One region of the Streptomyces sp. SCA2-17 genome, then DNA from elsewhere that is predicted to be linked to it. Evidence: riboswitches for the same ligand, from Rfam matches in the RefSeq annotation. Region 1 holds a riboswitch; each other region holds the start of a gene.
The links. A riboswitch is a leader RNA that binds a small molecule or an ion and turns the genes downstream of it on or off. The one in region 1 is predicted to bind cobalamin.
Positions count from the first base shown of each region.

Region 2: another riboswitch for cobalamin. It lies ahead of nicT (Nickel transporter NicT); the one in region 1 lies ahead of PS271_RS19665 (ribonucleoside-diphosphate reductase subunit alpha).
Region 3: another riboswitch for cobalamin. It lies ahead of metE (5-methyltetrahydropteroyltriglutamate--homocysteine S-methyltransferase); the one in region 1 lies ahead of PS271_RS19665 (ribonucleoside-diphosphate reductase subunit alpha).
Region 4: another riboswitch for cobalamin. It lies ahead of PS271_RS07280 (SCO2321 family membrane protein); the one in region 1 lies ahead of PS271_RS19665 (ribonucleoside-diphosphate reductase subunit alpha).

Region 1 covers NZ_CP117521.1:4,301,954-4,309,144, reverse strand. Annotated here, with positions in the region: gene PS271_RS19665 (ribonucleoside-diphosphate reductase subunit alpha) at 1-1,769, opposite strand, end outside; adenosylcobalamin-variant (AdoCbl-variant) riboswitch at 1,944-2,044, opposite strand; gene mctP (monocarboxylate uptake permease MctP) at 2,317-3,942, opposite strand; gene PS271_RS19655 (DUF3311 domain-containing protein) at 3,939-4,199, opposite strand; gene PS271_RS19650 (glycoside hydrolase family 3 protein) at 4,301-5,845, opposite strand; gene PS271_RS19645 (Gfo/Idh/MocA family protein) at 6,134-7,036, shown strand.
Region 2 covers NZ_CP117521.1:5,820,552-5,827,742, forward strand. Annotated here, with positions in the region: gene PS271_RS26075 (APC family permease) at 1-189, opposite strand, end outside; gene PS271_RS26080 (FAD binding domain-containing protein) at 362-1,591, shown strand; cobalamin riboswitch at 1,685-1,904, shown strand; gene nicT (Nickel transporter NicT) at 1,934-3,055, shown strand; gene PS271_RS26090 (MFS transporter) at 3,099-4,307, opposite strand; gene PS271_RS26095 (GH92 family glycosyl hydrolase) at 4,621-6,948, shown strand; gene PS271_RS26100 (amino acid permease) at 7,048-7,191, shown strand, end outside.
Region 3 covers NZ_CP117521.1:105,947-113,137, forward strand. Annotated here, with positions in the region: gene PS271_RS00485 (class I SAM-dependent DNA methyltransferase) at 1-623, opposite strand, end outside; gene PS271_RS00490 (sulfite oxidase) at 698-1,942, opposite strand; gene PS271_RS00495 (hypothetical protein) at 2,070-2,285, opposite strand; gene PS271_RS00500 (hypothetical protein) at 2,463-2,783, opposite strand; gene PS271_RS00505 (hypothetical protein) at 2,884-3,240, opposite strand; gene PS271_RS00510 (hypothetical protein) at 3,458-3,850, shown strand; cobalamin riboswitch at 3,891-4,100, shown strand; gene metE (5-methyltetrahydropteroyltriglutamate--homocysteine S-methyltransferase) at 4,283-6,607, shown strand; gene PS271_RS00520 (TetR/AcrR family transcriptional regulator) at 6,692-7,191, opposite strand, start outside.
Region 4 covers NZ_CP117521.1:1,633,383-1,640,573, forward strand. Annotated here, with positions in the region: gene PS271_RS07275 (aldehyde dehydrogenase) at 1-1,278, opposite strand, end outside; cobalamin riboswitch at 1,541-1,694, shown strand; gene PS271_RS07280 (SCO2321 family membrane protein) at 1,881-3,158, shown strand; gene PS271_RS07285 (SCO2322 family protein) at 3,155-3,850, shown strand; gene PS271_RS07290 (CbiQ family ECF transporter T component) at 3,847-5,160, shown strand; gene PS271_RS07295 (ABC transporter ATP-binding protein) at 5,157-6,893, shown strand; gene PS271_RS07300 (ECF transporter S component) at 6,890-7,191, shown strand, end outside.

The DNA.
Region 1 (7,191 bases):
TTGACGGCGTTCGGGTAGTGGTCGGGGTGCAGCACGCCGCGGGCGGTGCGGGTGGCGGCCCAGGCCGGGTGCGGGCCGTTGCGCTCGGCGAGGTCGGCGGAGGCCTCGTACGCCGCGAGCATGATCCGCTCGGAGATCTTGGTGGACAGGGCCTTCGCCTCGGCCGAGTCGAAGGGCAGGCGCAGCCGGAAGAAGACGTCCTGGAGGCCCATCAGGCCCAGGCCCACCGGGCGCCAGCGGCTGTTGGAGTTGCCGGCCTGCTCGGTCGGGTAGAAGTTGATGTCCACGACGCGGTCGAGGAAGGTGACGGCCGTACGGACCGTGCGGTCGAGCTTCTCCCAGTCCATCTCGCCGTCGGCACCGAGGTGCTGCGCGAGGTTGACGGAGCCCAGGTTGCAGACCGCGGTCTCGCCGTCGTTCGTGACCTCGAGGATCTCGGTGCAGAGGTTCGAGGAGTGGACGACCGCGCCCTTCTCGGCCGTCTGGTTGGCCGTGCGGTTGGCGGCGTCCTTGAACGTCATCCAGCCGTTGCCGGTCTGCGCGAGGGTGCGCATCATGCGGGCGTAGAGGACGCGCGCCGGGATGGTCTTGACGGCCTTGCCCTCGGCCTCGTACGCGCGGTACGCGGCGTCGAACTCGTCGCCGTAGAGGTCGACCAGGTCGGGCGTGTCGGCCGGGGAGAAGAGCGACCAGTCCGCGTCCGTCTCGACGCGGCGCATGAACTCGTCCGGGATCCAGTGCGCGATGTTGAGGTTGTGGGTGCGGCGGGCCTCCTCACCGGTGTTGTCGCGGAGCTCCAGGAACTCCTCGATGTCGGCGTGCCACGTCTCCAGGTAGACGCAGGCGGCGCCCTTGCGGCGGCCGCCCTGGTTCACGGCGGCGACGGAGGCGTCGAGGGTGCGCAGGAACGGCACGATGCCGTTGGAGTGGCCGTTGGTGCCGCGGATCAGCGAGCCGCGGGAGCGGATGCGCGAGTACGACAGGCCGATGCCGCCGGCGTGCTTCGACAGCCGCGCCACCTGGTGGTAGCGGTCGTAGATCGAGTCCAGCTCGTCCAGCGGGGAGTCCAGCAGGTAGCAGGACGACATCTGCGGGTGGCGGGTGCCGGAGTTGAACAGCGTCGGGGAGGACGGCAGGTACGAGAGGGTGCTCGTCAGCCGGTACAGCTCCGCGACGTCGTCCAGGGCGCGCTCCGAGTGGTCCTCGGCGAGGCCGCAGGCCACGCGCAGCAGGAAGTGCTGCGGGGTCTCGATCACGTCGCGGTGGATCGGGTGGCGCAGCAGGTAGCGGCTGTGCAGGGTGCGCAGGCCGAAGTAGCCGAAGCGGTCGTCGGCGCCGTCGGCGAGGGCCTTCTCGACGAGCTCGTCCAGGCGGGCGGCGTGGGTGGCGACGAACGCGGCGGTCTCGTCCGCGATCAGGCCCTCCTTGTGGCCGACGGCGACCGAGGCCGAGAAGGAGGTGGCGCCCTGGCCGGCGGCCTCGTCAGCGATCGCGCGCGTGAGCAGACGCGCGGCGAGACGCGAGTACTCGGGCTCCTCGGCGATCAGGCCCGCGGCGGCCTCGGTGGCCAGCGAGCGGAGCTCGGCCTCGTCCGAGGTGGCGCTCCGGCCCCGCAGTGCGGCGGCGGCGACCTTGCCCGGGTCGGTGGCGGGAAGGTCGGCGGTGAGGTCGGTCAGGGTGCGCAGCAGCGCGGTCCCGGGGCCGCCGGTCGCTTCTTCCGCAGTCGCTGAGACGGGACCTGAAACCGGGTCTGCGGGCGCGATGGTCACTGAGGCTCTCCCTCGCTCGGCTGGGTGGGGGCCGGCGGGAAGAGCACGACGGTCGCGTACGGGCATGCCTGATGCGCAGGGCATGCCTCGTAGGCGTCCGCCGGCCCAACCCGCGAGGCCCGGACGAATTCAACGCCCATAGCCGAGCCAAGGGCAGGCTCGGTGGAGGGCGTGCTGCCGGCAGGTACTCGGACTCCTGCATGCGCGGCTTAACGGCATACATGCACCGTTGCGGGACAGTTCCGGATTTCCACCGGATTCCCCTGCGACGACAGCGAGGACGAGCATACATCTAGTGCCGCCCCTCGCACGCGCCCCCACATGTTGTGTCGCGCGGTAAGCGCATAGGTCGGAATGTGTTATCAGGCCCCGGTGTTGAGGGTGGGATCGCAGGTCACGCGCGGGCCGCTGCCGGGCCTCCCGCGGGCCGTTCGCGGGGCCTCCGCGGGGCGGGCCGCCGGGTACGACGAAGGGCCGCCACACCCCCTCCAGAGGGACGTGACGGCCCGGTCGGCCTCACGGGCCCGGGGGCCCGCCGGAGGTCGTTCTAGTGCCCGCCAGGGACCCCCGCGGTGGCCGGCGGGAGCTCCTGCTGGACCCCGGGGTCGCCGGCGTCCGCGGTGTAGTCGGCGGCCGTGGTCTCGTCCACGCCCTCCGGCGCGCCGAGCGCCTTCAGGACGACGGTGAGGACGATGACGACGATCACATTGAGCACGAAGGCGGTGAGCCCGATATAACCCTTTTCTCCAATAAGCGGGATGAGGTTGGTATTGCCGAAATGTTCCTGCGTGGCGCTCGGCGTGTCGTACGCCTTCCACGTGCCGTAGCCCATCCCCGCCGCCCAGCCGGCCAGCAGGGCCCAGCGGTGGAACCAGCGGGTGAAGAGCCCGCCCACCAGCGCCGGGACCGTCTGCAGGATCCAGATGCCGCCGAGCAGCTGGAAATTGATGGCGACCGTTTTGTCCATGGTGAGGACGAAGACGAGCGCGCCGACCTTCACCAGAAGCGAGGCGAGCTTGGAGACCTTCGCCTCGTGCGCGGGCGAGGCGTCCGGCTTGATGAAGTCCTTGTAGATGTTGCGGGTGAAAAGGTTCGCGGCGGCGATCGACATGATCGCGGCCGGCACCAGCGCGCCGATCCCGATCGCCGCGAAGGCCACCCCCGTAAACCAGTCCGGGAACATGTTCTCGAAGAGTTGCGGGATCGCGAGCTGGCCGTTCTTCACCTTGATCCCCGCGGCGATGGCCATGAAGCCGAGCATCGCGAGCAGACCCAGCATCAGGGAGTACAGCGGCAGGATCGTCGTATTGCGGCGGATGACGTTGCGGCCTTTGCCGGAGAGAACGGCCGTCACCGAATGCGGGTAGAGGAAGAGCGCCATCGCCGAACCGAGCGCGAGCGTCGCGTACGACCACTGCGCGTCCGGCCCGCTCACCAGCGCACCGCGCGGCTTGCCCGTCTCCGGGTTCTTCACCGCGAACGCTTCGCCCGCCTTCGCGAAGATGTGGTCGAAACCGCCCAGCTTGATGGGGATGTAGATGATCGCCACGATGATCACGATGTAGATCAGCGCGTCCTTGACGAAGGCGATCAGTGCGGGCGCCCGCAGCCCGGAGGAGTACGTGTAGGCCGCGAGCACGCCGAACGCGATCAGCAGCGGCAGGTCCTTCATAAACCAGTTCGAGCCGCCACCCACGCCCAGCACGTCCAGCACCGCCTGGATGCCGACGAGCTGGAGCGCGATGTACGGCATCGTCGCGAGGATGCCCGTGAGCGCGAGGGCGAGCGAGAGCCCCTTGGAGCCGAACCGGCCGCGGACGAAGTCCGACGACGTCACGTAGCCGTGCTTGTGGGCGACCGACCACAAGCGGGGCAGGAAGGTGAAGACCAGGGGGTAGCAGAGGATCGTGTACGGGACCGCGAAGAAGCCGGCCGCGCCGCCCGCGTAGATCGCCGCCGGGACGGCCACGAACGTGTAAGCGGTGTAGAGGTCGCCGCCGAGCAGGAACCAGGTGATCCAGGTGCCGAAGGACCGGCCGCCCAGACCCCACTCGTCCAGGTTGTCCGCGTTCTCGGCGCGCCGCCACCTGGAGGCGACGAACCCCATCACCGTGACGACCAGGAAGAAGAAGATGAAGACGGCGAGTGCCACGCCGTTCACGCCGTCCTTCACCGCTGCTCACCCGCCTTGCGGATGCGCTCGTGGCGCCGCACGATCACGTACGCGACCACCGTCAGCAGCGTCGAGACCGGCACCCACAGCATCTGGTACCAGTAGAAGAACGGGATGCCGATGAAGGCGGGGCCGGTCCGGGCGTAGGAGGCGACCCACAGCATCGCGGCGAAGGGGAGCGCCAGGCACAGTCCCGCCACGGCCAGGGGCGCGGTGACGACCGCCCTCCTGCTGCCGCCCTCCGGTGGTTCCGTCATGGTGGTGACTCCCCCCTGTGTGATCACTGCGTGATGCGCAGGAAATCTAGGCGAGGGGACCGCCGGGAGTCACCCCCCGTCCGCATATCGGTATGACAACGTCACGAGCCGGAGAAGTGAGGCCCGCCGGCGAGCAGTTCCGCCGCGGCCTGCCCCGAGACGCGGGTCGCCCCGTGCGTCGCGAGGTGCACGGCGCCCGGCGAGCGCGGGCCGGGGACGCCCATCTCGACCACGACGGCGTCGGGCCGTGCGCCCAGCAGCCGGTCCAGGGCGGCGGCCATCCAGGGGTGGCGGGCGGCGTCGCGCACCACGGCGACCAACGGCTTTCCGGCGGCGGGGGCGAGCACCTCGCGCTCCAGGACGCCCGCGTCGGCGGCGAGTTCGTCCTGGGTGAGGCGTACGGAGGTGGCGCCGGGGCGCAGTTCGCGCAGCGGGGCCGCCACGCCCCACGGGGTCCGCCGGTCGATGGCCAGGGTCGAGGCGGGGGCGAACTCGGCCACGTGCGGGTCGGCCGGCAGCGGAAGGGCGCCGTCCGTGCCGCCCACGACCCGCATGGCGCGGCGGGCGGCGACGAGCCCGATGCCGGACGTCCCGGCCGCGGCGCCCGTGGAGTCCTCCGCGTGCGCCCGGAAGCGCTCCCCCGACCAGGCGGCGAACTCCGCGACCCGCGCGGCCGCCCCGGCCAGCCGCTCCTCGGCCAGGACGCCGTCCCGGACGGCCGTTGCCAGCACGGCGGTCAGCAGCTCGGTGTGGGCTTCGGCCGCGTGCTCGCCGCCGACGCACACCGCGTCCGCCCCCGCGGCCACGGCCCGTACGCTCGCGCCGTCGATCCCGTAGCGCGCCGTGACCGCCTTCATCTCGATGCCGTCGGTGACGATCAGGCCGGTGAAACCCAGCTGCCCGCGCAGGAGGTCCACCAGGATGCGGGGGCTCAGGGTGGCCGGCAGCTCCGGGTCGAGCGCGGGGACGAGGAGGTGGCCGGTCATCACCACCCTGACGCCGGCTTCCACGGCGGCGGCGAAGGGCGGCAGGGCGGTCGCGGCGAGCTCCTCCGCGGTGGCGGTGACGCGCGGCAGGTCGAGGTGGGAGTCGACGGCGGTGTCGCCGTGCCCGGGGAAGTGCTTGGCGCACGCCGCGACGCCCGCGGACTGCAAGCCGCGCACCCATGCCGCGGTGTGCCGCGCGACCAGCTCCGTACCGGCGCCGAACGACCGGACGCCGATGGTCGGGTTGCGCGGGTTGGAGTTGACGTCGGCGCTGGGCGCGTAGTTCAGGGACACGCCGGCCGCGCGGAGCTCGCGGCCGATGTCGCGGGCGACGGACTCCGTCAGGGCGGTGTCGTCGACCGCGCCGAGCGCCAGGTTCCCCGGGCGGGACGCGCCCGTCCAGGCCTCCAGGCGGGTGACGTCACCGGCTTCCTCGTCGATCGCGATGATCACATCGGGGTTCTCGGCGCGGAGTTGCGCGGTGAGGCGGGCGACCTGCTCCGGGCCGGCGATGTTGCGGCCGAAGAGGACGACGGACGCGAGCCCGTCCTCGGCGATCCTGCGGCGCACCCAGTCCGGCGCCGTGGTGCCTTCGAATCCGGGTTGCAGCACCGCGTGGGAGAGCCGGCCGAGCCGATCACCGCGACCGTGGGAGAGCATGGCGGATACCTCCTGGTGCGATGCGGTGCAGTGACGCCCGGACAGTCGCGATATTGGACTGTACCAATAGGAGTGTCAAGGGCGCGCCGGGCTTCTGAGCTGTTGAAATGCCCTTCCGTTTGTGGTGAGTTGAGGGTCGCTTTGTGAATGCCGCGACAACCCGAGGCAAAGGGAGTTCGCCTTGCGCTGCTACGCACCCGTGGCCCGCCGCGAGATCCGGCTCTCCGGCGAGGGGCGCACCCGGTGCGCCGGGCCACCGCCAGAGATCCTCAAGGCGGCGGTCCGGCCGTGAGGTGGGCGGTCGCCGGCTACGGCGACGTCGTGCGGCGCCGTGTGCTGCCCGCCCTGCGCGCCCTGGGCGAGGAGCCGGTCTACGTCTGGGGCCGGGACGCGGGCCGCGCCGCCCGTACGGCCGCGGAGTTCGGGGTGCCCGCGGGCGGTGACGACCCGGCCCGGCTGACGGCAGCCGACGCGGTCTACGTGGCGACACCCGTCGCCGGCCACGTGCCCGTCGGGCTCCATGCGCTGCGGGCGGGCTGCCACGTCCTGATCGAGAAGCCGCTGGCGGGCGCGCTCGGTGGCGGGGGCGCGCTGACGGAGGCGGCGGCCGCGGCGGGGCTGTGCGCCGGAGTGGCGTATTACCGCAGGCTGGGGCCCGCGGCGCGGCAGTTGCGCGAGGCGCTCACGGCGGGCGCGCCCGCGCGCGTACACCTCACCTTCTGCACCCCCTTCGAGCCGGCCCCGGACGATCCCGGGCTCTGGCGCACGGACCCGGCCGTGGCGGGCGGCGGGGTGCTCGCGGACGCGGGCAGCCACCGCCTGGACCTGCTGCTGTCGGTGCTGGGCCCGCCCGTACGGGTGGGCGCGCGGTTCGGCCGCAGGTTTCCCGCCGGGGCGGAGCGGCGCGCCCACGTGACGCTGGGCTGGGCCTCTGGCACGTCGGCGGAGTGCCGCTTCGCCTGGGCCGGCGGGGCCGAGCGGGACCGGATCGACGTCACCGCCGGGGGCCGCTTCCTGACGCTGGACCCGCTCGACGCGGGGCTCGCCCCCGAGCCGCACGTACCGCTGATCGCCGACTTCACGGCGGCGGTACGGGAGGGCAGGGCGCCCGTCTGCCCGGTCGCGGACGCCGTGCTCGTGGACGACATCGTGACGACGGCCTGCTGGGCGGCACGGTTCCGGAATGGGTAGTACGAGTTCCGTAATAATTCGTGCACAGGTACGGAACAGGTAAAGCAGTGTTGCCGGGGAAACCCGTGAACTGCACCCCTTCGCGCCCCAAGTGACCCGGTCAGTCCGTAATTTGCGGAAAATTTAAGCTGTCACACGTAGGTAATGTGCGGGTA
Region 2 (7,191 bases), 1.5 Mb from region 1:
CCCGATGACGGCGTGCGGGCCGCCGAAGGCCGCGACCATCAGGGGGATGGTGACGAAGGGGCCTATGCCGCACATCTGGCTCATGTTGATGGCGGTGGCCTGGAACAGGCCGATCCGGCGTACGAAGCCGACCTCGTCCGGGTCCGCCGGCGGTCTGCCCCTGCCTGACGTGCCTGCCGTACCTGCCATGGCGGTCAGCCCCTTCTCGTGCCGGATGGGGTCCGGCTGACCTGATTATGCGTTCAATGCACTGGTAGCACCGGCGTGTCGGCCCCGTCCACCGTTCGGGCACGCCCGGCGGCTGCGGCTGCAAACGGCCGGGTAGGTTCCGTCTGCGACGGGGGTGACGAAAGGGGTGGGGATGCTGACAGGACGGGTGGCGGTCGTGGGCGGCTCGATCGCGGGGTGCGCGGCCGCGCTCGCCGTGGCGCGCGCGGGCGCCGGCGAGGTGGTGGTCTTCGAGCGGGCGGCCGGAGGGCTCGCGGACCGGGGCATCGGCCTCGCCGTCCACGAGCGGCGCTACGCGGAGCTGGAGGCGGCCGGGCACCTGGGCCCGGACGTGCCGTGGGTGCGGCTGACCTCGCGCCCCTGGATCGTGCGCGACGCCGGGAGCCGGGCCGGGCGGCGGGTGGGAGCGCTTCCGTTCGGGTTCCGTTCGTACAACTGGGGGTCGTTGTGGAGCGCCTTGCGTGCCCGCATACCCTCCTCCGTCGGCTACGAGCGCGGCACGGCGGTCGAGCGGGTGCTGCCCGGGCCCGACGGGGCCGTGCTGCGCCTGGCCGGCGGCCGCGAGGAACGCTTCGACCTCGTGATCGGCGCCGACGGATACCGCTCGGCCGTCCGGGCCGCAACCCGGAACGCGACCGTGCCCGGTTACGCCGGATACCTGGCGTGGCGCGGCGCCCTCCCGGAGGAGGAGCTGCCCGGGCCGGCCGGCGCGTGGGCCCGGGAAGAGGCCGCCACGGTCGCCTTCCCCGGCGGCCACATGATCGTCTATCGCATCCCCGGTCCGGGCGGCATGGGTACCAGCGCCAACTGGGTCTTCTACACCGCGCCCGACGACCCGGCCCACGCCCTGTCGGTCGACGACGCGGCGGGTCTCCCGCCGAGTCGCGTGCCCGAGGCGCTGACGGCACATCACCGCACCGTCGTGGACGCGCACTTCCCGCCGTACTGGCAGGAGGTCGTCCGGCGCACGCCCAAGGACGCCACCTATGTCCAGCCCGTCTACGACCTGTGCGTGCCGCGCTACGGGGAGGGCCGGCTCGTCCTCGTCGGCGACGCGGCCGCCGTCGCCCGGCCGCACTGCGGCAGCGGCGCGGTGAAGGCCCTCCAGGACGCGACCGTGCTGGAGCGCTGCCTGGCCGGCGCCGGAAGCTGGGACAGGGCCGTGGCCGCGTACGACGCCGCGCGGACGCCCGCCGGCCGCGCCGTCGTCAGCCTCGGCCGCCGCCTCGGCCGCGCCCAGGTGCAGGCCACGCCCGCGTGGGCGGCCATGGACCAGCCCGCCCTGGAGGCCTGGTGGCAGCGGGCGTCCGAGGGCGAGGGCAGCTTCGGCGGGCAGGCGCTGGACGGCGGGCGGGGGAACTGAGCGGGCCGGCGCGGCGCCGGGGCCGGGCATCCCGGCGACACACTTGCAAAGACTTCGCAGCTGCCTGACCTTCGCATCGGCGTCCTCCGGGCGCTAAAGTGACCCGGCCGTGGTGTTCGGGAAGACCGGTGAAGGACCATCGAGGTCCCAGTCCGGAGCGGCCCTCGCCACTGTGATCGGGGAGTGACCGTCCCATTCCGCGCGCCGCCCCACGGGCGCGCGGAGCCACTGGCCGCAGCCGGCTGCCGGGAAGGCGGGGGCGGGCGCGAACGGACCCGTAAGCCAGGAGACCGGCCACGGCATCTCGCAAATGGTCCACGAGGTGCTGGAGCGTTCAACCCCATGTCCCGATCCACCGATTCGACCGGCGGCACCGCGCCCGCCTTCCGCTGGCGCCGCCAGGACACCGTGCGCACCGCCGGCCTGCTGGCCGTCATCGCCGCCCTGCACGTCGTCGCGTTCGGCGTGCTCTACCTGCTCGTCGTCCCCAACCACTACACCGTCGGCTCCAAGGTCTACGGCGTCGGCCTCGGCATCACCGCCTACACCCTCGGCATGCGGCACGCCTTCGACGCCGACCACATCGCCGCCATCGACAACACCACCCGCAAGCTGATGGCCGACGGCAAGCGCCCGGTCTCCGTCGGCTTCTGGTTCGCCCTCGGCCACTCCAGCGTCGTCGTCGCCATGGCCGCCCTGGTGGCGGGCGGCACGCAGATCGCCGGGAAGCTGATGGACGAGGAGTCCACGACCCACCAGACGCTCGGCGTGGTCGGCACCACGGTCTCCGGCGGCTTCCTCTACCTCATCGCCGCGCTCAACCTCATCGCCCTCGCCGGCATCCTGAAGATCTTCCGCGCGATGCGCGAGGGCCGCTACGACGAGGCCGAGCTGGAGCAGCACCTGGACTCGCGCGGCTTCATGAACCGCATCCTCGGCCGCTTCACCCGCTCCATCACGCGCCCGGGCCAGATGTACCCGCTGGGCTTCCTCTTCGGTCTCGGCTTCGACACGGCCACCGAGGTGACGCTGATGGTGATGGCGGGCAGCGGCGCCGCCGCGGGCCTGCCCTGGTACGCGATCGTGTGCCTGCCGCTGCTGTTCGCCGCGGGCATGAGCCTGTTCGACACCCTCGACGGCACGTTCATGAACTTCGCCTACCAGTGGGCGTTCTCCAACCCGGTCCGCAAGGTCTACTACAACCTCACCATCACCGGGCTGTCCATCGCCGTCGCGTTCCTCATCGGCACCATCGAACTGGTCGGCGTCCTGCACGAGAAGCTGGCGCTGGACGACGCGGTGACCGGCTGGATCGCCGGCCTGAACCTCGACAACGTCGGCTTCGTCATCGTCGGCCTGTTCGTGGTGGTGTGGGCGATCGCCCTCGGCTACTGGCGCTTCGGCAAGGTCGAACAGCGCTGGGCGGCCCGCACGGCGGCGGCCCCGGCCCCGGCCGAGACCTGACCCGTACGCCGGACCGAGGGCTGACCCACGAGCCCGCCCGCGGTCAGGCCGCGGCGCGGGCGGGCGCCTCCCCGGCCTCCTCCCGCGCCGCCGGCACCAGATGCGCCTGCCCGGCGAGGATCACCAGCGTGCCCACGGCGACCCCCAGTACGCCGCACGCCGCTGCCCACGTGGCCCCGGCCCCCTCCAGGACCGTGCCGGTGACGGCCGACCCCAGCGCCACGCCCGCCGTCATCAGCGTCACCAGCCAGGCGAACGCCTCGGTGACGGTGCCCGCCGGGGCGAGCTCGCCCACCAGCACGAACACGACGGTGAGCACGGGCGCGAGGAACAGCCCGGTGAGCAGCATCAAGCAGGCCATGTACGGCGGGGCGGGCAGCAGGCACAGCAGCCCGTACCCGGCCGTCAGGCCCAGCATCATCAGCAGCGTGCGCCGCGGCGGCGCCACCCGCCAGTTCCGCACGGCCCCGTAGGCGAGCCCGCCGGTGAGGGCGCCGAGCGCGTTGAGGGCGAGCAGCGCCGGGGCGCCGCCGGGCATCCGGTGGCCTTCCGCGTAGGAGACGACGAGGACGTTGAGCGTGCCGATGGCGACGCCGACGCCCGTCAGGCCCGTGATCAGGACGGCCAGGCCGCGGCTGCGCAGCGGCCCCAGCCAGTCGGCGGGCCGGGCGGGCGCCTTCCAGGCCCGGGCGGGCGGGGCGGTGACGACGACGAGCACCCCGGCGATGCCCAGGAGCGCACCCGCCCACAGCGCGGCCGCGGGCGAGGCGACCGCCACGCCGCCGGCCACCACCAGCGGGCCGCCCACGAAGACCAGCTCCTGGGAGGCGGAGTCCAGCGCGTACGCCGACTCCAGCTTCCCGGGCGCGACGATGTCCGGCCACAGGGCCCGCAGACACGGCTCCAGCGGGGGAGTGGCCGCACCGGCGAGCACGACGCCGCTCAGGACGGCCGCGGTGTTGCCGGGCGCGACGGCGACGACGGCGAAGCCCACGGCCGCCACGAGGGCCGTCGGCAGCAGCACCCGCGGCTGCCCCACCCGGTCCACGATCCGGCCCAGCAGCGGCCCGCCCACGGCGGAGGCGACCGCGAACGCCCCGACGGCCGCGCCCACGAAGCCGTACGACGCGCCCGCCTGACGCAGCGCCAGCGGGACGGCGACGGCGGCCATCGCGCTCGGCAGCCGCCCGACGAGCGTGCCCAGGAGCAGCCTCATCACATGGGGGCCGCGCAGCAGGTCCGCATAGCTCACGGGGAGACCTCCCCGTCCGCCGAATCCTCCGGCCGCGGGGCCCTGTCCGGTGACGACGTGCTCGTGGGTGAGATCACACGACGATCGTTATACGTAACACCTGAGGCGTCAAGAAGTTTTCCGCGGGCTCGTACGGCACTGGTACGGGGGCGCGTAACCCGGAGGGGCTCACTCCGGCCGGGGTGAGCCGTCAGTGACCGTCGTCGCCACATCTGTCGCGCGGGGCATCATGACAGCACGTCAACCACTCGCTACCCTCGGCGCTGACAACGATGTCGGCATCCTACGTGGCGTCACCCGAGGGGCGTGGACGATGAGATGGACCGGACACCTGCGCTCGCGCACCTGCGCGGCCGCACTCGCACTCGCGGCGGTACTGGGCGGGGTCTCGCTCGCCGCCCCGGAGCCGGCCGCGGCGGCCGGCGGGCTCACCGGCCTGGTGAACCCCTTCATCGGCACCGAGAACGAGGGGAACACCTTCCCCGGCGCGGCCGTGCCGTTCGGCATGGTGCAGCTCTCTCCCGACACCGGCCACAGCACGGGCTACGACTACAAACAGAACCACATCCGCGGCTTCAGCACCGTGCACCTCTCCGGCGTGGGCTGCCGCATCGGCGGCGACCTGCCCGTGCTGCCCACCACCGGTGACGTGACCCGCACCGACAACGCCCGCTACGCCGCGGAGTTCAGCCACCGCGACGAGACCGCCCGCCCCGGCTACTACCGGGTCGGCCTCTCCTCCTACGGCGGGATCACCGCCGAGCTCACCGCGGGCCGCCGCACCGGCCACCAGCGCTACACCTTCCCAGCCACCGACAAGGCCAACGTCCTGCTCAACACCGGGCAGTCGCTGCACCGCACCGTCTCCACGACCGCCGAGGTCCTCGACTCCCGGACCGTCCGCTCCGCCATCACCGGCCGCGGCTTCTGCCAGGACACCCGCCCGTACACGGTCTACACGATCACGCGCTTCGACCGGCCCTTCACCGCCTTCGGCACCTGGAACGGCGACCAGGTCTCGCAGGGCACCCGGAAGTCCACCTCGACCGGCCGCAACGGCGCCTGGGTGCGCTTCGACACCACCCGCGACCGCACGGTGGAGGCCACCACGGCCATCAGCTACGTCGACGCGGACGGCGCCGCCGGCAACCTGCGCGCCGAGGACGACGGCTTCGACCGTACGGCCCGCGCCGCGCGCGACGCCTGGGAGCGCCGCCTGGGCGACGTACGCGTCCAGGGCGGCGCCGCATCACTGCGCCGCACCTTCTACTCCTCGCTCTACCGCGCGTTCCTCGCCCCGAACACCGGCAGCGACGCCGACGGCCGCTACACCGGCTGGGACCAGCGCGTCCACCGCGCCCGCGACTTCACCTACTACCAGAACTGGTCCCTGTGGGACACCTACCGCACCCAGGCGCAGCTGCTCGCGCTGCTCGCGCCCAAGGAGTCGCGGGACATGGCCCTGTCGGTGCTGCGGGTGGAGGAGGACGGCGGCTGGCTGCCCAAGTGGGGCTACGGCACGGTCGAGACGAACATCATGACCGGCGACCCGGTGACCCCCTTCCTCACCAACGCCTACCAGCACGGGCTGCTGAAGGGCCACGAGGAGGAGGCGTACCGCGCGCTGAAGCGCAACGCCGACGGCGTGCCGCCCAAGGACTCCCCGTACGTGGGCCGCGACGGCAACGACCGGTACATCAAGGACGGTTACGTGCCCTGCACGCCCTCCCGGCCCAAGGACAAGCCGGGCGACTCCGACCTGCACGAGGGCGGCTCGGCGACGCTGGAGTACGCCCTGGCCGACGGCATGCTCGCGAAGATGGCCCGCTCCCTGGGGCACCGCGCGGACGCCGAGCGCTACGCCGCCCGCTCCCGCAACTACCGCAACGTCTACGACCGGTCGACGGGCTTCTTCCGCGCCCGCGGCGCCGACGGCGCGTTCACGGGCCCGGCCGACCCGGCGAAGAGCACCTGCTTCCACGAGGGCACCGCGTGGCAGTACCAGTGGCTCGTGCCGCAGGACCTGCCGGGGATGGTGGACCTGATCGGCGGCAAGGAGCGGGCGAACACCCGCCTCGACTCCTTCTTCGCCTACGACCGGCTGCTGCGCGACCCGGCGCGCACGGCCCGCGAGGTGTGGGTCCACGGCCCGTACGACTACTACAACGCCGACAAGTACAACCCGCAGAACGAGCCCGATCTGATCGCCCCGTACACGTACCTGTCGACCGGGCAGCCCTGGAAGACGACGGACGTCGTGCACGCCGCGCTCACCCTCTTCACCGACTCGCCCACCGGGATGACCGGCAACGACGACCTGGGCACGATGTCGGCGTGGATGGTCCTCTCGGCCATCGGCGTGTTCCCCGTGCAGCCCGGTGCGGACGTGTGGGGGCTCAGCACACCGGTGTTCGACCGGGTGGACGTGGACCTCGGCGGCAGCCGCTTCACCGTGACCGCCCGCGGGACCTCCGACCGCGAGCGCTACGTGCAGTCGGTACGGCTCGACGGCGAGCGCTACGGGCGGACGTACCTGACCTCACGGCAGATCACCGACGGCGGCCGGCTCGACTTCACGGTCGGTGACAGCCCCTCGGAGTGGGGCACCGGGGACGCCGCCGTGGCACCCGCCATCGGCTGAACCCTGCCCGCCGGCGCGGGGCGGCGCCTTCCGTCGCCGCCCCCAGCGGTCCATGATGACCGCGATGATCCGCCGTCAGCGCCGACGAGAGGACATGACATGGCCGGGCTCCGAGCGGGACAGGGCATTCTGCGCCGCAAACCGATCGAGACGATCGAGGAGGCGGAGGAGGCCGAGGCGCACGGCGAGCACCTGTCCCGTTCGCTGGGCCTGGTGCAGCTCACGGCGATCGGCGTCGGCGGC
Region 3 (7,191 bases), 4.2 Mb from region 1:
GTCTCGTCCGCGCCCGGCTCGTGGAGCGTGCGGGCGTGCACGGCCAGGCCCGCGTCGCGCAGCATTCCCGCGATGCGGTCCGGCTGCCGCCTGCGGAAGTCGAGGGCCACGTCGTGGCCGAACGGGCGCGCCACGTGCAGCGGGACGTCGCCCACCTGGAAGGCGATCAGCAGGTGGCCGCCCGGCGCCAGGACCCGGTGGAACTCGGCGAACACCTCCGGGAGCCGCTCCTGGGGGGTGTGGATGACCGAGTACCAGGCCACCACGCCGGCGAGGGCGGCGTCCGGGAGGTCGAGGGAGAGCATCGAGCCCTCGGTAAATCGCAGGTGCGGGTGCGACTTCCTGGCCTGGGCGAGCATCCCCGGCGACAGGTCGATCCCGGACACGGACAGCCCGAGGCGGCTCAGGTGCGCCGTGACGCGGCCCTCGCCGCAGCCGATGTCGGCGACGGGCCCGCCGCCGTCGGCGTGGACGAGGTCGGCGAACGCGCCGAGCATCGCGCGGCACAGCGGGCTGCCGTCGAGCTCGTCGCGGTAGCGGTCGGCGTAGTCGGCGGCCACGGCGTCGTAGAACGCCCGGGTCGTGGTCAGGAATCCGGGCTCCAGCCGGTCGGATCCGGTCATCTCGGGTTCGGTCACGACCGCGCACCCTACCCGGGCGCACGGACGCCTCCGGGCCCCGGGCCCCGGCCCGCGCCTCAGACGACGCGGACGGGGTGGCGGACCACCGCGTCGAAGAAGAAGCCCTGCTCATTGGGGACGGCGTGGAGGGGCTGGGTGGTGCCTGCCGTGTCCGTCGCCCGGGCCAGGAGGCGGGCGGGCCCGGGCTCGTACGGGTGCCAGCGGGTGCTCCAGCGCACCCAGCCGCCCGGCCGCGGGACGTCGTGCAGACGGGCCTCCTGCCAGGTGGCGCCGTCGTCCGTGCTGACCTCCACCCGGCGTATGCTCCCGCCCCCGGACCACGACCGGCCCGTCAGCCGGTGCCCCCGGCCCGCGGCGAACACCGCCCCGGGGGCCAGCTCGAAGGCGCTGCGCACGGGCTGGCGCGTGATCGGAGCGCTGCCGCCGGGCGGGTAGGCGGAGCCGAAGAGGCGGTAGAACACGGTGTTCCACGGGGAGAACAGCGGGCGGTCGGACACCTCGATGTCCCCGACCCACTTCACGGAGGCGATGCCCACCCAGGAGGGCACCACCAGGCGCGCCGGGCAGCCGTGGTCGGGCAGGAGCGGCTGCCCGTTCATCTCGTAGGCCAGCAGGACGTCGCCGAGGGCCTTCGCCACGGGCATCGGCCGGCGCACGTGGCCGTAGTCCGTCCCGTGCGCGGTGTACACCGGGTCGAGGCCGCGCGGCATCACGTCCACCGCCCGCCGCGACAGGCCCGCCGCCCGCAGGACGTCCGACAGGCGCGCGCCCCGCCAGCGCGCCGCGCCGACCGCGCCCATCGTCCAGGGAGTGCCGGTGACCGCATCGCCCTGCTGGGCGGCAAAATAACTGCGGCCGTTCCCCGCGCACTCCAGGCACTCGCTCAGGGTCACGGCCGGGAAGGACCGCAGGTCCTCGTACGAGAACTCCACCGCCCGGCCGCGCAGTCCGCCGCCCCACACCGTCAGGCGCCACCGTGCGGGGTCGAGGACGGGGGTCGCCGTGTGGTTACGGACGAAGAACCGGTCGATCGGCGTGTAATAGCCGGTCCCCCGCAGCGCCGCCCAGTTCGTCTCCGCGTTGGTGTCGCGTACGGTGAACAGCTCGGCGGGCAGGGGCTTGACGATCCCAGGCCTCCCCGCGGCCGCCGCGGTGCCCGCTCCGATGCCGGCCCCGGCGGCGGCGAGCCCTGCCGCGGCGCCCATCAGGCGCAGCACGACCCGGCGCGAGAGCCCTTCGCCCGTTGCCTCACCCGACAGGAACTGCCGGAGCCTGTCGCGGTCGTAGGCGCGCTCGGACATTCCCTGACCTCCCCGAACCCAGGAGCAGGCCGCAGCCTCCCCTTCACGGTAGGCCACGCCGGACGGCCCTGTCCCCACCACAATTCGGCCGCGGCGCTCCCCGCGGCCCGGCGGCCGTGAGGAGCTCCTACGAGTCCTTGCCCTCGACGACGCGCCGGGCCGCCTCGCTCTCCGCGGCGGCCGGTGACAGCTCGCTCAGCGTGTCGAGGTCGGTGTCCTCCCGGAGTTCGGTCTCCCAGGCGGCGGCCAGCTTCTCCTGCTGCGGGCGCGGCTGCTTGCGGACCTCGTCGCGGTGGGCCGGGCTCAGGGCCTCCAGGAATCGCTCGACATCGTCGGTCGGCATGGGTTCTCCCTCGTCTGCGTCGACAGCCTTCCCCCTTCCCACTGCCGGCGGCCCCCGGACCCACCGGGCCTTCCCCTTCACCTGAAAGGGGGCAGGGCGGGCGCCGGCAGGCGGAGCCGTGGCCGGGCGGCTACCCGCCCCCTTCGGCGGAGGCGGGCAGCCGCGCGGCGGCAACGGCTACTCCTGCCGTACGTACAGCAGCAGGCGGGCGAACAGGCCGGGCCGGCGCGGCGCGCCGCGGGGCGCGGCCGGGCCGGGGGCGGCGGGCGGCTTCTCCGCGTCCGGGTCCGCGAGGGGCGCGGTGCGCGGGAGGACCTCCGGGGCCGAAGGGCTCGGCGGGTTCGACGGGTGCGTGGAGTCCGGCGGGGCCGGCGGGTTCGGGGCGGCGGCCGGGGGCCGCGCGCCTGCGGCGGAGGCGTGCTCGGGGTCGGGCTCGGGGGCGCGGTAGACCTGGGCGCGCAGATAGGCGCTCAGGACGCGCGCGGGATCGAGGGGCATGACGTCTCTCTGCTTCTCGTGCCTGTGGTGTGAGGGAAGTTCCGGGCGTGCCGGACGCGACGGCCCGTCCCGTACGGGGCGGGACGGGCGGGGGTTCCTCTCAGCAGCGCAGGACGTCGTTGCGCGCGTGGCCCGCGGTGGCCGCGGGGCCTTCGGGTGCCGGCGGTGTCAGCCGGCAGCCGGATGCCCATGGGGATCCGGATCCCTCGGAGTCCTGTGAGGAGGGCAGGCACGTGCGCCTGCCGGGAGAGGCCTGGACGCGGGGCGTGCGGTTGTCCGCGACGCAGTCGTCCGCACTGGCGAACTCCACGGACACGGGGCTCTCTTCCGGGCCGGAGCCCAGGGCCAGCACCGTGCCGCTGCCTCCGGAGAAGAGCAGCAGGACGGAGACCAGCACGGCCACGGCGGCCCGCAACGCGGACTGCGAGGGCGGCGGTGCGGGGCTCCACAGGGTCATGCACCAAGCGTAATCAGTCAATTACTTTGGGCGCATTCCACCGTTCGGGTGAGGGCGCGGGAGCCGGGACGGCATCTCCCGGCGGGAACGGGGCACCTGGCCCGTATGGTCGCACAGCCCGCGGCACGGAACCCGGGTGCGCCGTACGGTCGGAGCAGGGCTTCCCCTCGCACGGCGGCGGCCCCCGGTCACGGCAACGACGGCGGAGGAGGAGCAGGTGACGGATGCCCGGGAGAGTGCGGACCACGTCAGCGTGCATCTGACGGACTGCGGCCATCAGGACGCGGGTGCCGTCTTCGGCGTCCTGGAGGCCGTCTTCCCCGAAGCGGGACCGCCGCGCAGCGAGACCAGCCCGGGCGCGCCCGGCGCGGGCCCCATGATCTGGTGCATGACCGTCGACACCCGCACGCGGCGGGGCGAGGGCGCGGCAGAGCCGGGGCGGGCTCCCCTGTCGGGCACGGTCACGGCCGACCTGTTCGGGGCCGCCGACCCGGTCCGCCAGGTCAAGGAAGAACTGGAGCGCGCCTTCGCCGCCGAGCACCGCGGTCACGTCTCCGGCGAGCACGAAATGGAGCTGCGGCTGCGCCTGGCCACGCGAACCGGCTCGTGAGGCGCGCCACTTCACTCTTCCGTGACCCTGCCCCGCAGCCTAGAGTGACGGTGCAGCTGGTTCGCCCTGCTCGCCAGGCAGGCGCGTCGCAAGAGGGAACCCGGTGGGAATCCGGGACTGCCCCGCAGCGGTGAGCGGGAACGACCGCCGTCATACGCACTGGATCCGCAAGGGTCCGGGAAGCGACGGCCATTAGGTGCCATGTGGCGTGCCCGCGAGTCCGAAGACCTGCCGACTGCCCGTGCGCTGCCGAGCGCACGGAGATCCCGGTGACCTCGAGGGCGGGTCGGCGCACACATCAGGCGGGCACGACGCGGCGGCGCAATGGCGACCGCACCGCGGCAGGCAGTGTCCCGTCAGGTCTGCCGTTCCTTCGCGCCTTCCGCCCGTCCCGGGGTCATGGACGCACGCACGCTCGCGAAGGAGAGTTCCGTGACCAGCAAGTCCGCAGCCGCGGCAGCACAGGCCACCGTCCACGGCTATCCCCGGCAGGGGCAGGGCCGTGAACTGAAGAAGGCGATCGAGGGGTACTGGAAGGGCCGCGTCACGGCCGGTGCCCTGCGGGACACGGCCGCTGCACTGCGCCGTACGAACTGGCAGCAGCTGGCCGGGGCCGGTGTGCACGAAGTGCCCACCGGAGACTTCTCGTTCTACGACCACGTCCTGGACACCAGTGTGATGGTCGGGGCGATTCCCGCGCGGCACCGCGCGGCCGTCGACGCCGACGCCCTGGACGGCTACTTCGCCATGGCCCGTGGCACGCAGGAGGTGGCACCGCTTGAGATGACCAAGTGGTTCGACACCAACTACCACTATCTGGTCCCCGAACTCGGCCCCGACACGGTCTTCTCCGCGGACTCCACCAAGCAGGTCGCGGAGCTGAAGGAGGCTCTGGCGCTGGGCCTGACGGCCCGTCCGGTGCTCGTCGGCCCCGTCACGTACCTGCTGCTGGCCAAGCCCGCGCCGGGCGTCGCCCCGGGCTTCGAGCCGCTCACCCTCCTCGACCGGCTGCTGCCGGTGTACGCCGAGGTGCTCGCCGACCTGCGGGCCGCGGGCGCCGCGTGGGTGCAGCTCGACGAGCCCGCCCTGGTCCAGGACCGCTCCCCCGCCGAGCTGAACGCCGCCGCCCGCGCCTACCGCGATCTGGGCGGCCGCACCGACCGGCCCAAGCTGCTGGTCGCCTCCTACTTCGACCGGCTCGGCGAGGCCCTCCCGGTCCTCGCCAAGGCGCCGGTCGAGGGCCTCGCCCTGGACTTCACCGGCCCCGCCGCCGCCAACCTCGGCGACCTCGCGGCCGCGGGCGGGCTGCCCGGCAAGCGCCTCCTCGCCGGCGTCGTCAACGGCCGCAACGTGTGGATCAACGACTTCGAGAAGTCCCTGTCCGTGCTCGGCACGCTCCTCGGCCTCGCCGACCGGGTCGACGTCTCCTCGTCCTGCTCCCTGCTGCACGTGCCGCTCGACGCGGCGGCCGAGCGGGACATCGACCCGCAGATCGCCCGCTGGCTCGCCTTCGCCCGCCAGAAGACCACCGAGGTGGTCACGCTGGCCCGCGGCCTGGCGCAGGGCCCCGACACCATCGCGGCCGCCCTGGCCGCCAACCGCGCCGACCTGGCCTCGCGGGCCGGCTCGGCCATCACCCGCGACCCGGCCGTCCGCTCCCGCGCCGCCGCCGTCACCGGGTCCGACGGCCGCCGCTCGCAGCCGTACGAGCAGCGGGCCGCCGCCCAGCGGGCCCACCTCGGCCTGCCCCTGCTGCCGGTCACCACGATCGGCTCCTTCCCGCAGACGAGCGAGCTGCGCACCGCCCGCGCCGACCTGCGCGCCGGGCGGATCGACACCGCGGCGTACGAGGAGCGCATCAAGGCCGAGATCCGCGAGGTCATCTCCTACCAGGAGAAGGCGGGCATCGACGTCCTCGTGCACGGCGAGCCCGAGCGCAACGACATGGTGCAGTACTTCGCCGAGCAGCTGACGGGCTATCTGGCCACGCAGCACGGCTGGGTCCAGTCGTACGGCACGCGCTACGTCCGCCCGCCGATCCTCGCCGGGGACATCTCCCGCCCGGAGCCGATGACCGTCCGCTGGACCCAGTACGCCCAGTCGGTGGCCGGCAAGCCCGTCAAGGGCATGCTGACCGGCCCGGTGACCATGCTGGCCTGGTCGTTCGTCCGCGACGACCAGCCGCTCGGCGACACCGCCCGCCAAGTGGCCCTCGCCCTGCGCGACGAGGTCGCCGACCTGGAGGCCGCGGGCACGTCGGTGATCCAGGTGGACGAGCCGGCCCTGCGCGAGACGCTGCCGCTGCGCGCCGCCGACCGCGCCGCGTACCTGGCGTGGGCGACCGAGGCGTTCCGCCTCTCCACCGCGGGCGTCCGGCCGGACACCCAGATCCACACGCACATGTGCTACGCGGAGTTCGGCGACATCCTCCGGGCCATCGACGACCTCGACGCCGACGTCATCAGCCTGGAGGCGGCCCGCTCGCACATGCAGGTCGCCACCGAGCTGGCCACGGCGGGCTACCCGCGCGAGGTCGGGCCCGGCGTCTACGACATCCACTCCCCGCGCATCCCCGGCGCGGACGAGGCCGCGGCGCTGCTGCGCAAGGGGCTGGAGGCGATCCCCGGTGAGCGCCTGTGGGTCAACCCGGACTGCGGACTGAAGACCCGCGGCTGGCCCGAGGTCCGGGCCTCGCTGGACAACCTGGTCACGGCAGCGCGGGAGGTCCGCGCGGAGCTTCCCGGCGGCGCTTCCTGACGCTGAAGTGACGGAGTGAAAGGGGGGCGGACGCCGGCACGACACGGCGTCCGCCCCTCCTGTCTCGTCCCTCCTGCCGTGCGGTCAGCGCGCGGGCAGGATCCGGTCGAGGTGGTAGTCCAGCGTCGTCCGCACGTCGGCGAGGGTGCGCCGGCCGTGGAGCACGTCCATGCCCAGCCCGGTCACCCCGGACACCAGCAGGTCCGCCTCCCGCTCGGGGTCGACGCCGGGCGCCGCCCCCGCCTGCCGGATCAGCCCGGCGACGAGCTGCTCGACGGGCTGGGAGGCGTGCAGGAACACCTCGGCGAGCGCCGGGTCGTTCAGGCTGCGCACGTAGTACGCGACGAAGACGCGCAGGGCGCTGCGGCGCTGCTCGTCCAGGGGCAGGAACTCGTTCAGGACGGCTCCCAGCACCGCCCGCAGGTCCGCCGGGTCGTGCAGCGCGGCCATGCGGGCGCGGGCGCGCCGGTCGTTCTCCTCGTGCAGCAGGTGCAGCGCCGAGACGAGGAGGCCGTGCTTGCTCCCGAAGTGGTACTGGACGACGCGCAGGGAGACCCCCGCCGCGGCCGCGACCTCGCGCATGC
Region 4 (7,191 bases), 2.7 Mb from region 1:
GTTGACGGAGTACGTGCCGGTGCGGACCCTGCGCGCGATGTCGATGCCGCGTTCGGCGTCGCGGGTCCAGACGCTGCCGGAGAGCCCGTAGTCGGAGTCGTCGGCGATGCGTACGGCCTCCTCCTCGGTGTCGTAGGGCAGCAGGCAGATGACGGGGCCGAAGATCTCCTCGCGGGCGATGCGCATGTCGTTGGAGACGTCGCCGAAGAGGGTGGGCTCCACGTACCAGCCCTTGTCGCGGCCCGCCGGGCGTCCGCCGCCGGCCAGCACCTCGGCGCCCTCGCGCTGCCCGAGCGCGATGTACTCCAGGGACCGGCGGCGCTGCCGCTCGGCGACGAGCGGGCCGACCTCGGTGGCGGGGTCGAGGGGGTCGCCGACGACGAGGGCGGAGGCGGCGGCCGCGAAGCGCTCGGCCAGCTCGGCGTAGTGGGCGCGGGGGGCGAGGATGCGGGTCTGGGCGACGCACGCCTGGCCGTTGTTCATCCAGGCCGTGGGGGCGATGCCGGCGACGGCCGCCTCCAGGTCGGCGTCCGGCAGGACGATCGCCGCGGACTTGCCGCCGAGCTCCAGGGTGACGCGGGTGAGGTGGCGCGCCGCGACCTCCATGACGCGCTTGCCCGCCGCGACCGAGCCGGTGAACGCCACCTTGTCGACGCCGGGGTGCCCGACGAGGTACTCGCTGACCTCCCGGCCGGCGGGCAGGATCGACAGGACGCCCTCCGGCAGGCCCGCCTCCGTGACGATCTCCGCGAGGAGGTACGCGTCCAGGGGCGTCTCCGGCGACGGCTTGAGCACCACCGAGCAGCCCGTGAGCAGCGCGGGCGCGAGCTTGGCGGCCGTCACGAGCTGCGGGACGTTCCACGGCACGACGGCCGCGACGACGCCGACGGGCTCGCGCCGCACCAGCAGCGGCCCGAGGGCGCCGGCCCGCCGCTCCTCGTAGGGCAGGCCGCGGGCGACGGCTATGGCGCAGTCCCACACCATCATCGCGCCGAGGGCCTGGGCGAGGACGCTCCAGGAGTACGGGGAGCCGTTCTGGGCGGAGACGACCCGGGCGATCTCCTCGTGCCGGGCGGCGATGCCGTCCTTGATGCGGGTGACGACCTCGATGCGCTCGGCGAGGGGCCGGTCGGCCCAGACGCCGGAGTCGAAGGCCGTGCGGGCCGCGGCGACGGCCCGGTCGACGTCCTCGCGCGAGGCGTGCGGGACGCGGCCGATGACCTCCTCGGTGTGCGGCGAGACGACGTCGATGACGGCGCGGCCGAGCGGGTCGGCCATGGCGCCGCCGATGAAGAGCTGTCCGTATTCGACCGGTCCGTGCCCGGCCGCCCCGTTCCCGTGCCGCTGGTTCACGGCCGGCCCGTTCCCCTGCTGGTTCACGACCGGTCCGTTCCCGTGCTGGTTCATGATCCGGATGCCTCCCGCGGGTGTGCGGAGTCCTGCGCGCCGTAACCAAAGAACTGACGCAGCATCAGAGACTCGGCATCAGACACTTAGCAGCCCGCCCGGCGGCGGGCAACAGTCCGCCGGACCGTTGATCTTCAACCCGGCCGGTTAAAGTGTCCGTGACAACTTCATCCCGCCTCGGAACGGGGGAAGCCGGTGCAAATCCGGCGCTGACCCGCAACCGTGACTACGGCCCGCCGCCCGGCGACCGTACGAGCCGGACCACCCGGTCCAGGCGGCAGGCTTCCGGAACCGGTCGTACCGCCTCGGCGGTGCCGCCCGTTCCACCGGCACCGCCGAGGTATGCGGAGCCGAGCCCGGTGCCACCGCGCGCGGCCGCGCGGGGAGGCGGCGGTGCGCGGCCGCGGACCCGTCGGCCGGCCCACGCCCCCGTCCCCGCCCCCGCAGTGACACCCACCGAGAGGCTCGACCCCATGGCCCCCTCCCTCGCCGTCCACGCGCGCCGCGGCGCCGCGGCCCTGGCCACCGCCGCCGTCCTGGGCGCGGCCGCGGCCCCCGCCGCCTTCGCCGACGGTTCACCGTCCCCGGCGCCGGGGCTCTACGGCACGGCCGACCCGAAGTTCGACGGTGTCTTCCGGCAGTCCCTGGCCTTCATGGCGCAGAACGCCATGGGCGTCACCCCGGCCAAGCCGGCGGTCGACTGGCTCGCGGGCCAGCAGTGCGAGGACGGTGGCTTCCCCGGCTACCGGGCGGACACGGCCAAGGCGTGCGACCCGAAGAAGGACGAGTTCACGGACGCCACCGCCGCGGCCGTGCAGGGCCTCGCGGCCGCGGGCGGGCGCGCGGACGCCGTCAAGAAGGGCCTGGACTGGCTCAAGGCCCACCAGAACGACGACGGCGGCTGGGGCTACCAGGCCGGCAGCCCCAGCGACGCCAACTCCACCTCCATCGCGCTCGGCGCGTTCGCGGCGGCCGGCCAGGACCCGGCCAAGGACGCCGTCAAGAACGGCAAGAACCCCATCGAGACGCTGCTGACCTTCCAGCTCGGCTGCGACGCGAAGGAGGGCGAACGCGGCGCGTTCGCGTACCTGAAGGACGACAAGGGGCTGCGCGCCGACAACCTCGCCAGCGCCGCCGCCGCACTCGCCACGCTCGGCAAGGGCTTCCTCTTCGAGCCCCTGAAGAAGGACGCCGACCAGCCCGTCAAGGCGCTGGAGTGCCCGGCCGGCGACGAGAAGGCCAGGCCGAAGGACGCCGCCGCGGCCGCCGGTGCCGTGGACGGCTACCTCGTGGCCACCATGGACAAGAACGGCGGCTACCTGCTGCCGTCCATGCCCGGCGCCCCCGCCAAGCCCGACCAGGGCAACACCGCCGACGCCGCCCTCGCCCTGGCCGCGGGCGGCCACCGCGCCGCCGCCGAGAAGCCCCTGAAGTGGCTCCGGTCCAAGGAGAGCGGCACGGCCGAGTGGGCCAAGGGCCAGCCCGGCCGGCTCGCCAAGCTGATCCTCGCCACGCGTGCCGCGGGCGGCGACCCGCGCGACTTCGCGGGCGCGAACCTCGTGGACCAGCTGAACGCCACCGGCCCGGCCCCGGAGAAGCACGCGACGGGCGGCATGGGCAAGGAGGACGAGGAGAAGAAGGACGACTCCGTCACGATCAACGTGTGGTGGATCGTCGGCGTCGGCCTGGCCTTCGGCGCCGGCATCGGCTTCCTGATCAGCGGCCGCAAGAAGAAGCAGCGGCAGCTGTGACGCGGGCCGTCGCGGTGCGCGGCGGCGCGGTCGTCACCGCGCTCGCCGCCGTACTCGTCGCTGCCCTCGTCACGCTCCTCGGTGCCGCCCCGGCGCAGGCCGCCGGCTACCGGTACTGGTCGTTCTGGCAGAGCTCCGGCGGCCAGTGGGCGTACGCGACGCAGGGACCGGGCACGGCGCGGCCCGGCGACGGGGACGTGATCGGGTTCCGGTTCGCGGTCAGCGCGGACTCCGCCGACGCCGCGAAGCCGCGCGCCGCGGCCGGCTTCGGGGAGGTCTGCGACCGTACGGCCGCCAAGGACGGGGCGAAGCGCGTCGCCGTCGTCCTCGACTTCGGCACGCCCGCGGACGCGCCCGACGGCGAGACGCCGCCCGCGGCCCGCTCGGCCTGCGCCCAGGTGGGCGAGGACGCGACCGCGGGCGAGGCGCTGGCCGCCGTCGCGAAGCCGCTGCGCTACGACTCCTCCGCCCTGCTGTGCGCCATCGCCGGCTACCCGCGGACGGGCTGCGGCGAGCAGGCGAGCGGGGCGAAGAAGGACGGGGCGAGCGCGCAGCCGAGCGCCGCGGGCAAGAGTGACGGTGGTGACGGGGGCGGTGACGGCGTTCCGTCGGCCGGCCTGATCGGTGGCATCGCCGCCGTGGTCGTCCTCGGTGCCGCGGCCTTCTGGCAGGCCCGCCGACGCCGCGGATGAGCGACAGGATCACGCCGCGGCGGGCGGGGGGAACGGCCGGGGCCGGGGCCGCGCCCCTCACCGCGCGCGCCTCCGCCCTGCACGCGGGCGCCTGGTGGGTGTGGGCGCTGGGCCTGGCCACGGCCGCCTCGCGCACCACGAACGTCCTGCTGCTCGGCCTGCTGGTCGCCGTCGCCGGTTACGTCGTGGCGGCGCGGCGCACGGACGCGCCGTGGGCCCGCTCGTACGGGGCGTTCCTCAAGCTCGGCCTGGCCGTGATCGGCATCCGGCTCGTCTTCGCGGTCGTGCTGGGCTCCCCCATCCCGGGCACGCACACCCTCCTCACCCTGCCGGAAGTCCCGCTTCCGGACTGGGCGAAGGGGGTGCGGCTCGGCGGCCGGGTGACGGCCGAGGGGCTGGTCTTCGCCCTGGCCGACGGCATGAAGCTGGCCACGCTGCTGGTGTGCGTGGGCGCGGCGAACGCGCTCGCCAACCCGGCGCGGCTGCTGAAGTCCCTGCCGGGCGCGCTGTACGAGGCGGGGGTCGCGGTCGTCGTCGCCATGACGTTCGCGCCGAACCTCGTCGCCGACGTCCAGCGGCTGCGCGCGGCCCGCCGCCTGCGCGGCCGCCCCGACCGCGGCCTCACGGCCCTGCTCCAGGTGGGGCTGCCGGTACTGGAGGGCGCCCTGGAGCGTTCCGTGGCGCTGGCGGCCTCGATGGACGCGCGCGGTTACGGCCGTACGGCCCGGGTGCCGCGCGCCGTCCGCCGCACGACGAGCGTGCTGACGCTGGGCGGCCTCATGGGCGTCTGCGCGGGCACGTACGGGCTGCTCGCCGACCAGGGCGCGGGGTACGGGCTGCCCGTCCTGCTCGCCGGCCTGGCCGCGGCCCTGGCGGGCCTGTGGCTGGGCGGCCGCCGCTCGGTCCGCACGCGCTACCGGCCCGACCGGTGGGGCGTGCGCGCCTGGCTCGTCTCGGGCTCGGGCGTGGCCGTAGCGGCGTTGATGATCTGGGCGAACACGTACGCGCCGGGTGCGCTGCACCCGCCGGCGGTGCCGCTGACGGCGCCGGACCTGCCGGTGTGGCCGGCGGCGTCGCTGCTGGTGGGGCTGCTGCCGGCGTTCGTGGCCCCCGCCCCCGGGGTCCAGGGAAGGGCCTCCGCCGCCCCGCCCCCAGGGGTCCGGGGCGCAGCCCCCGGAAACGGTGAAAGGGCGGGTCAGGAGCATCCCTCTCCGCCCTCTCCGCCACAAAGGCGCGCAACCCCCGCCGGGGAGACCGGCGGTGCCCGGCCCGCCGAGACCCCCACTCCCCTCTCCGAGGAGCCCAAGTGATCCGCTTCGAGCAGGTGTCGGTCACCTACGACGACGCCGAGGCGCCCTCGCTCCGAGGAGTCGACCTCACCGTTCCCGAAGGCGAACTCTGCCTCCTCGTAGGCCCGTCCGGCGTCGGCAAGTCCACCCTCCTCGGCACCGTCAGCGGCCTCGTCCCGCACTTCACCGGCGGCACCCTGCACGGGCGCGTCACCGTGGCCGGCCGCGACACCCGTACCCACAAGCCGCGCGAACTCGCCGACGTCGTCGGCACCGTGGGCCAGGACCCGCTCGCCCACTTCGTCACCGACACCGTCGAGGACGAGCTCGCGTACGGCATGGAGTCCCTCGGCATCCCCCCGCACACCATGCGCCGCCGCGTCGAGGAGACCCTCGACCTGCTGGGCCTCGCCGCCCTCCGCGACCGCCCCATCGCCACGCTCTCCGGCGGGCAGCAGCAGCGCGTCGCGATCGGCTCGGTGCTCACCACGCACCCCGCGGTGCTGGTCCTCGACGAGCCGACGTCCGCCCTGGACCCGGGCGCGGCCGAGGAGGTGCTGGCCGTCCTTCAGCGCCTGGTCCACGACCTGGGCACGACGGTCCTGATGGCCGAGCACCGGCTGGAGCGGGTCGTGCAGTACGCGGACCGCGTCATCCTGCTGCCCGGCCCCGGGGAGGCCCCCGTCATGGGCGAGCCGGCCGGGGTCATGGCCATGTCGCCGGTCCACCCGCCCGTGGTCGGCCTCGGCCGCCTGGCCGGCTGGGAGCCGGTCCCGCTGTCCGTACGCGACGCCCGCCGCCGCGCGGCACCGCTGCGGGATCGGCTGGCGCCACTGACGCCGCCGACCGCACCGGAAGCGCAGCCGGAAACGCCCCCGGCAGGCGCCCCGCGCCGCGCACGCACCGGCTTCCTGCGCAAGGCCCGCCGCACGGCCGACACCGGCCCCGCCCCCGCGGCAGCCGTGACCGGCCTCGCCGTCCGCCACGACCGGCTGGTCGCGCTGCGCGACGTGAACCTGTCGGTGCGCCCGGGCGAAACGGTCGCCCTGATGGGCCGCAACGGCGCGGGCAAGTCGACCCTCCTGCGGACGCTCGTCGGCATGCACAAGCCCGCCGCGGGCGCCGTCCGCGTCGGCGGCACCGCCCCGCACAGCACGTCCCCCGCGGAGTTGCTGCGCCACGTCGGCCTCGTGCCGCAGGAGCCGCGCGACCTGCTGTACGCGGACACGGTCGCCGCCGAGTGCACGGCCGCCGACGGCGACGCGGGCGCCGCGCCCGGCACCTGCCGCGCGCTGGTCTCCGGGCTGCTGCCGGGCGTTGCCGGCACGACGCACCCGCGCGACCTGTCGGAGGGCCAGCGCCTCGCGCTCGCCCTCGCGGTGGTGCTGACGGCGCGCCCGCCGCTGATCCTCCTCGACGAGCCGACCCGCGGCCTCGACTACGCGGCCAAGCACCGCCTGGTGGAGATCCTGCGCGGCCTCGCCGCCGAGGGCCACGCGATCGTCCTGGCGACGCACGACGTGGAACTCGCCGCGGAGCTGGCCCACCGGGTCGTCGTCATCGCCGACGGCGAGATCGTCGCGGACGGCCCGACGGCGGAGGTCGTCGTCTCGTCCCCGGCCTTCGCCCCCCAGGTGGCCAAGGTCCTCGCGCCGCAGCCGTGGCTGACGGTGGGGCAGGTACGGGAGGCGCTGGCGGCTCCCGAGACTCCCAAGGCTCCGGAAGCTCCGGAAGCTCCGGAGGCGACGCCGTGACCGGGACCCGTGACCGCCAGGCGCGCGCGATCCGCCTGGGCCGCCGTTCGATCGCGGCCCTGCTCCTCGTCTCCGCCGTCGGTGTGATGGCCTTCGGCTGGCCCCTGCTCGCCGGCTCCACCTCCGGGCTCGCGCACTCCGCGGACGCGCCGTGGCTGTTCGCGGCGCTGCTGCCGCTGCTGCTGGCGGTCGTGGTGGCGGCCATCGCCGACGCGGGCCTGGACGCCAAGGCCATCGCGATGCTCGGCGTCCTGGCGGCGGCGGGCGCGGCCCTGCGGCCGCTGGGCGCGGGGACGGC